One region of the Cytobacillus sp. OWB-43 genome, then DNA from elsewhere that is predicted to be linked to it. Evidence: riboswitches for the same ligand, from Rfam matches in the RefSeq annotation. Region 1 holds a riboswitch; the other holds the start of a gene.

Region 1 (3,419 bases):
AATCAAAAACAAGCTACGATCCAATCGATCCAAGTTGGTATGAGAATTATTGACCTATTAGTTGCTAGCGGAGAACCATTGAGGTTATCTGATATACAGGAAAAAACAGGAATTACAAAAAGTAATCTTTATAAATACTTGAACACTTTTACGGAATTAGACATTCTATACAAGGACAAACATAATGGACAATATCAACTTGGAAGTAAATTAATTGAATATGGGGTGGCAGCTATAGGGCAGGAAGATGTGATTTCACGTGTTCTACCCTATTTGAAGGATTTAAGTCATCAACTAGACAATACGTGCCTATTAACTACGTGGACATATAATGGTCCAATTATCTCGAAAATATGGAACCCGGGACATGCCTATAATATTGGTGCACAGCTCGGTTCACTTTTACCACCGCTTTCATCGACTGGGAAAATATTCGAGAGCTTCCTTGATTCAGCAACAACTAAAGATTGGATTAAGGTTATGGGGAAAGAAGGAAAAGGGAATGCGGTAGAAGAAATCAACCGCGTAAGGCAGGAACGGATTGCCTTTGCTAAGGAGCCTTTGATTCCTACTGTATCTTCTGTGTCTATACCAATCTTTAATTACAATCAAGAATTATTAAGTGCGATAACAGTAGTTGGTTTCTCAGAGTCGATTCCAAAAGACCCCTCTGCAGATAAAAGTCAATCTATTATAAAAGTAGGAAAAGAAATCTCTGCACAATTTGGCTATCGAGCGAGGGGCTGAATGATTGAATCCTACTCTATATGAGGCGGTTGCATCGAAGGGAAAGTTATTTGCCATAGCTAAAAGAGATTTAGTTATGGTCCATGTAAAAGAGCAAAACGAAGCTAAAAAGAAGCAAATCGAAGTATGAGCCATGTAAAAGAGAGAAACGAAGCTAACAAAGAATCAAATTGAAGTATGAGCCATGTAAAAGAGAGGAACAAGGCTAACAAAGAATCAAATTGAAGTATGAGCCGGGTAAAAGGGCAAAACAAAGCTTACATAAATAGCTGGATATGCATCTAGTAGTGGAAGGGTGATTTCACCTTTCATTCAAATGCGTAAGAAAAATTAGAAATTATTGTATCCCCCTTATATCCCAGCTACTTGGTTTAATTTAGACTAAAACTACACACCACCCGACTCCTTAATTGAAAATAGTTTCATGTGATTTTATTGAATATTTAAAAGAGAAGGTCTATAATTTTATATAAATAGTAAAGGTGGTGCTCTAATAGTGAACAGCAAGGATATGTCCAATCATGTATTTTTTGATATATTAGCAGAGAAAATTAAAAGAGATAGTCATGAAGAGTACAATCAATTTGTTAATTATGTAAACGTATTAGCTGAGGATAAAGGGTGGAAGGAATTACAAGAAGAGGTTGTTCATTTACAAGCTTTTCTTTCATATTTAGATGATAAGTTAGCTATCATCGATGATTATGAAGATATTATGAATATGAAAGCAACTTTGCTTGATATGATTGTTAACGATTTAAATGATACGTCTGTTTATCTTTTAGTGGAGGCTCTTATGTATAATAAAGAGCTGAATTATTTGCAATCCTTTGTATCTCCAGTTGAATATTGGGTGTCAGTAATAAAGGCAAAAGAAAGACTTTGTGCTGCATAAAAGATTTATTATAAAAAGCTGTTGACAGCGCCGGATGATAAGGTTATTCTGATTAATAATTAATGACTCTTAAAATTTAAAAAATTCAATTTATCAAGAGAGGTGGAGGGACTGGCCCTTTGAAGCCTCAGCAACCGACCAAAACTAGGTAACGGTGCTAATTCCAAGATAGATAAGTTGAGGATATGGCGATATATCGTGAGCCCCTCTTCTTTAGCAAGAGGGGCTTTATCTATGCCGATTAGACGACTAAAGGCGGCTTTCGATGGAAGAGTACAATCTCTTTTTATTGAAAGTGGTCTTTTTTCTGCTCTTGAAAAAAGGTGTTGGACATAAAAAATTGATGTTTCAAATTCAATTTATGAAAAAACAACCATTGTGCTGGCATATTCAAAAGCTCATCACTGATAGATGGTTCCGAGTCGAGTTTGTTTATTATAAGTGAAATGTGAGAGGAGAATGAAAAATGAATCATCACCAGTTTGATACAATAGCGCTTCATGGGGGGCAAGTGCCAGATCCTGTTACAAAGTCGAGAGCCGTACCAATATACATGACTTCATCCTATGTGTTTGAAGATACCGATCATGCAGCAAGCTTATTTCAGATGCAAGAGCCTGGCTTTATTTATTCAAGGAATGCAAATCCAACCAATGCAGTGTTTGAGGAGAGAATGGCACAGTTAGAAGGTGGCGTAGCCTCATTTGCTGTTTCATCTGGGCAAGCAGCGATTTCCATTGCCCTTTTAACACTTGCAAGAGCAGGCGATGAGATAGTTTCTACACAGGCTCTTTATGGTGGTACCTACCATTTATTTGCAGAAACGTTTAGTAAATTCGGTATCAATGTTCATTTTGTTGATGGGACGGACTTTACATCTTTAGAAGGAAAAATTAATAAAAGGACAAAGGCGATTTTCACAGAGACAATTGGCAACCCGAATATGGAGGTAGCCCATTTAGAAAAGTTAAGTGAGATAGCGAAACGTCACGGCCTACCATTAGTAGTAGATAATACATTTACTACGCCATTTTTACTAAAACCACTTGCATTTGGCGCGGATATAGTCGTTCATTCAGCAACTAAATTTATTGGTGGACATGGTACGGCAATCGGTGGGGTGATTGTAGATGGAGGAAGATTCGAATGGAGTAACGAAAGATTTCCTTCCTTTAATGAGAAAAAGCCTGCTATTGGTAATCGCAGCTATGTTGAAATTTCTAGGGAAAAAGCTTTTATTCTTAAAGCAAGATTTGAACTTGGCCATGACTTAGGGGCAACGCTGTCTGCCTTCAATAGCTGGTTATTTATTCAAGGTCTGGAGTCATTAAGTGTCAGAGTAGAAAAGCAAGTCGCTAATGCACAAGTTTTGGCTAAACGGTTAGGAGAGTTACCTCATATTTCTTGGGTGAACTACCCTGGGTTAGAAAGCCATCCACAATATCATCTCGGGAAAAAGTATTTTCCGAGTGGGGCAGGTGCAATCTTTACATTTGGCATCAAAGGGGGAATCAGTACAGCTAAAAGGTTTATCAACTCACTAAAGCTGGTATCACATTTAGCAAATGTTGGTGACGCGAAAACGCTCATTATTCATCCAGCGAGTACAACACATGCTCGTCTTTCACCTGGACAACAAGCGGAGGCGGGTGTGAGTCCCGAAATGATCCGCCTTTCTGTTGGCTTAGAGGATCCTGTAGATGTGATGGCTGATATCACGCAAGCGTTAAAACAATGTACGTAGGTTTATTACGATTTGCATTATAAAGGGTGAAAA
Region 2 (3,419 bases), on a different contig from region 1:
TCGGTTCATATGTCGGTTGTTGATTCGTCACTTCATACTCATAACTTTTCTCCATTGCTGCTTGTACTTCTTCTGACTGTTCTAATTCTGTATCCATTTGATTGTATTGTTGAGCTTCATTTTGAGCAGCAATAATTTTCTCATCCACTTGATTATCATACTTTTTTTCCATTGCTTTCACTCCCCTTTTATAAGATGTCTCGCCTATTTTCCCCCTCAAAAAAACGATTTATACAAAATAATAAAAAAGGAGACTGTTCCATGAAGGAATTAATTAAAAACCATCTCCCGCATCTTCAGGAAATACAGATTGAAAGCAATCATTCTGGTTGGGATCATCATATTTATATTGTTAATCAAACATATGTCATCCGAATACCAAAAACAAAACAAGTATTAGTGAAAATAAAAAAGGAAATAAAGCTACTTCACCAGCTCTCATATCTTTCTTCCATTATTGAAATACCAAATTATCTTCCATTTTATAATAAAGACGGACAAATGATTGGTGTTTTTTACCACTTCATTAAAGGACAAGCATTATCTCATTCATTGATTACTCCTCCTTTATATGAAGCCAAGCGGTTAGGAACATTTCTTACAGAATTACATCGTCTGGATATAGATGAAGCAAAGAAATGTAATATAGAAGAACTACATAGTGAAAATTATTGGGCGCAATTACATCAAGCCCTGATTAAAAAAATATTTCCGTTCTTAAAAGACGCAGAAAAAGAAGAAATTGATAAAATGTTTTTAGCGGTGTCAAAATTTAAAGAAGCAAAAGTGGTGATTCATGGTGATCTAACAAGTGCCAATATCCTTTATCATCCAAGCAAAAAGGAAATATCAGGAATTATAGACTTTACAGATACGCAAATAGGGGACCCGGCGTTTGACTTTGCAGGGCTATATTGGGATTTCAGAGATCAATTCACCAAAGAAGCTCTCGCATCTTATCAAACAAAATTCAATAAAGATGAAATGTATAGAAGAGTCACTTCCTTTTACGGCTTACAACCAATATTTCACAAATGGTTGAAAAACGTCAATGACCAGGATGAAAAAGTTGTTCGACAATCCATAAGTACAGGAATGACCAAAATACAAATTATGCACAGATAAGTTTAACAGTATTCTACAACTATTATTAGAAACCGGACAAATCCATATAATTTTGTCCGGTTTCTTGCTTATTATTACTTCGTTATTCCATCCACGCTGGCTTTCCAAATCCTTGAAACTCTTCGTCGATAATTTTTTCAAATTCTGCAGACTCGACCACTTCTTTTAAGTCTTTCGCATATTGTTTATCTTCAAAGTCTGCTTTAACTGCAACCACGTTGCGATAATCATCAAGCATATTTTCTAGTGCTAATGCACTTAATAAGTCCATATCGGCTGCCAACGCAAAGTTACCAGGAACTGCAGCAAGATCCACACCCTCAAGAGATCTTGGTAATTGTCCTGCTTCAATCGGTTGAAAAACTAAATTCTTTTTATTCTCCTTCACATCTTTTTCAGATACTGTTAGTGGATCGGCGTTTTCATCAATCGTAATTAGACCTTCGTCATTTAACGTATTTAAAGCGCGTGCTGCATTCGTTGGGTCATTTGGAATAGCAATGGTTGCACCGTCTTTAATCTCATCAATTGAATTAAACACATTCGAGTAAATCCCCATTGGGGCTGTTGGTACAATAATTAATGGTGCTAAGTCCATGTTATTTTCTTTCTCAAAATTCTCCAAGTAAATTGTATGTTGGAAAAGGTTAGCTTGTATATCATCTTCATTTAAAGCTTTGTTAGGTTGGATATAATCGCTAAACTCTACGACAGTTACTTTATATCCTTTTTCCTCTAGACCAGGTACAATAGCTTTTTTCAACATATCACTATAAGGACCGGCAGTAGCACCAATTTTTAGTTCTTTCGTTTCATCCACCTTTTCTCCACTCGTGTCTGAACCTCCGCCACATGCTGTTAGTAAACAAACAGTTGCAATGAATAAAACAATTAGCCACTTTCTCATTATGTTTCCTCCCCATAGCTGTAACCAGAATTTTAACCAATAAAAAAAGCCACTATTCATCATCTGAAAGAGGCATTGGTTTTATTCCGCCTTATCTTTCAGAATGAATGGATATCATTCTGCAGGAATTGGCACCTTCCCAATATTGGGGGTTGCCGGACGTCATAGGGCCTAGTCCCTCAGTCTCTCTGGATAAGCTTTTCATTTAATTTTTATGATATGATATTACTACTCTCTTTTATTTTTGTCAATGTTCGAAATAATGCTACATCCAATCTCCCAAGAAAATGGGTTTAGTGATCCAACTACCTTTCCTTTATTCTTTTAAAACAAAAAAGGAAATCGAATATTTCCTTTTATATAAAATTAACTGGACAATTTGTCTTTTTGGTTATAAAATGCGTTCGTATATAGATTAAATGAATGAAGGTGGATTAAAATGGAATTATCGCATCGTTTGAAGCAATTACCTCAACAATTTTTTGCTTCCCTTGTTCAAAAAGTTGCTGCTGCAAAACTTGAAGGCAGAGATGTTATTAACCTAGGACAAGGCAATCCCGACCAGCCAACACCTGCACATATTGTACAATCACTTCAGCAAGCTGCAGAAGACCCAATGACACATAAATATTCTCCTTTTAGAGGAATTAATGAATTAAAGAAGGCCGCCGCTTCCTTTTATGCGCGTGAATATGGGGTAGAAATTGAGCCTGAAAAAGAAGTAGCTATCCTTTTTGGCGCAAAAGCAGGTTTAGTAGAAATTCCATTATGCCTACTCAATGAGGGAGATTTAATGCTCTTACCAGATCCAGGTTACCCTGATTATGAATCTGGTGCGGTTTTGGCAAATGTAAATTACGAAACCTTTCCTTTAAAAGAAGCAAATCAGTTTCTACCTGATTACTCGCAATTTACAGAAAAACAAAAAAAGGATGCCCGCCTACTATTTTTGAATTATCCTAATAATCCAACAGGCGCGACAGCTGATTCCACATTTTTTGAAGAAACTGTTGCTTTTGCTAAGGAAAACAACATTACCATCTTGCATGATTTTGCTTATGGTGCTATCGGCTTTGATGGAAAGAAACCTGAAAGTTTCTTAGCCACAGCCGGAGCGAAAGACGTTGGTATTGAAATGTATACATTATCAAAAACATATAATATGGCTGGGTGGAGAATTGGATTTGCAGTTGGAAATGAACAAATCATTGAAGCCATCAACCTTCTTCAAGACCATATGTATGTAAGCTTATTCCCTGCGATTCAAAAAGCTGCAGCCGATGCATTAAATGGGGATCAAACAAGTGTAGACGAACTTGTTGCTCGATATGAGAGACGTAGAAATGCATTCATGAACGCTTGTGAAAAGGTTGGCTGGCACGGCAAG

Evidence for each region. A riboswitch is a leader RNA that binds a small molecule or an ion and turns the genes downstream of it on or off. The one in region 1 is predicted to bind S-adenosylmethionine.
Region 2: another riboswitch for S-adenosylmethionine. It lies ahead of U9M49_RS13475 (MetQ/NlpA family ABC transporter substrate-binding protein); the one in region 1 lies ahead of U9M49_RS17545 (O-acetylhomoserine aminocarboxypropyltransferase/cysteine synthase family protein).

Annotation. Positions count from the first base shown of each region.
Region 1 is NZ_JAYEFF010000005.1:154,389-157,807, forward strand. It holds gene U9M49_RS17530 (IclR family transcriptional regulator) at 1-747, shown strand, start outside; gene U9M49_RS17535 (hypothetical protein) at 752-877, shown strand; gene U9M49_RS17540 (hypothetical protein) at 1,244-1,642, shown strand; SAM riboswitch class I at 1,730-1,821, shown strand; gene U9M49_RS17545 (O-acetylhomoserine aminocarboxypropyltransferase/cysteine synthase family protein) at 2,109-3,386, shown strand.
Region 2 is NZ_JAYEFF010000003.1:161,653-165,071, reverse strand. It holds gene U9M49_RS13485 (hypothetical protein) at 1-172, opposite strand, end outside; gene U9M49_RS13480 (aminoglycoside phosphotransferase family protein) at 262-1,125, shown strand; gene U9M49_RS13475 (MetQ/NlpA family ABC transporter substrate-binding protein) at 1,208-2,032, opposite strand; SAM riboswitch class I at 2,121-2,231, opposite strand; gene U9M49_RS13470 (pyridoxal phosphate-dependent aminotransferase) at 2,472-3,419, shown strand, end outside.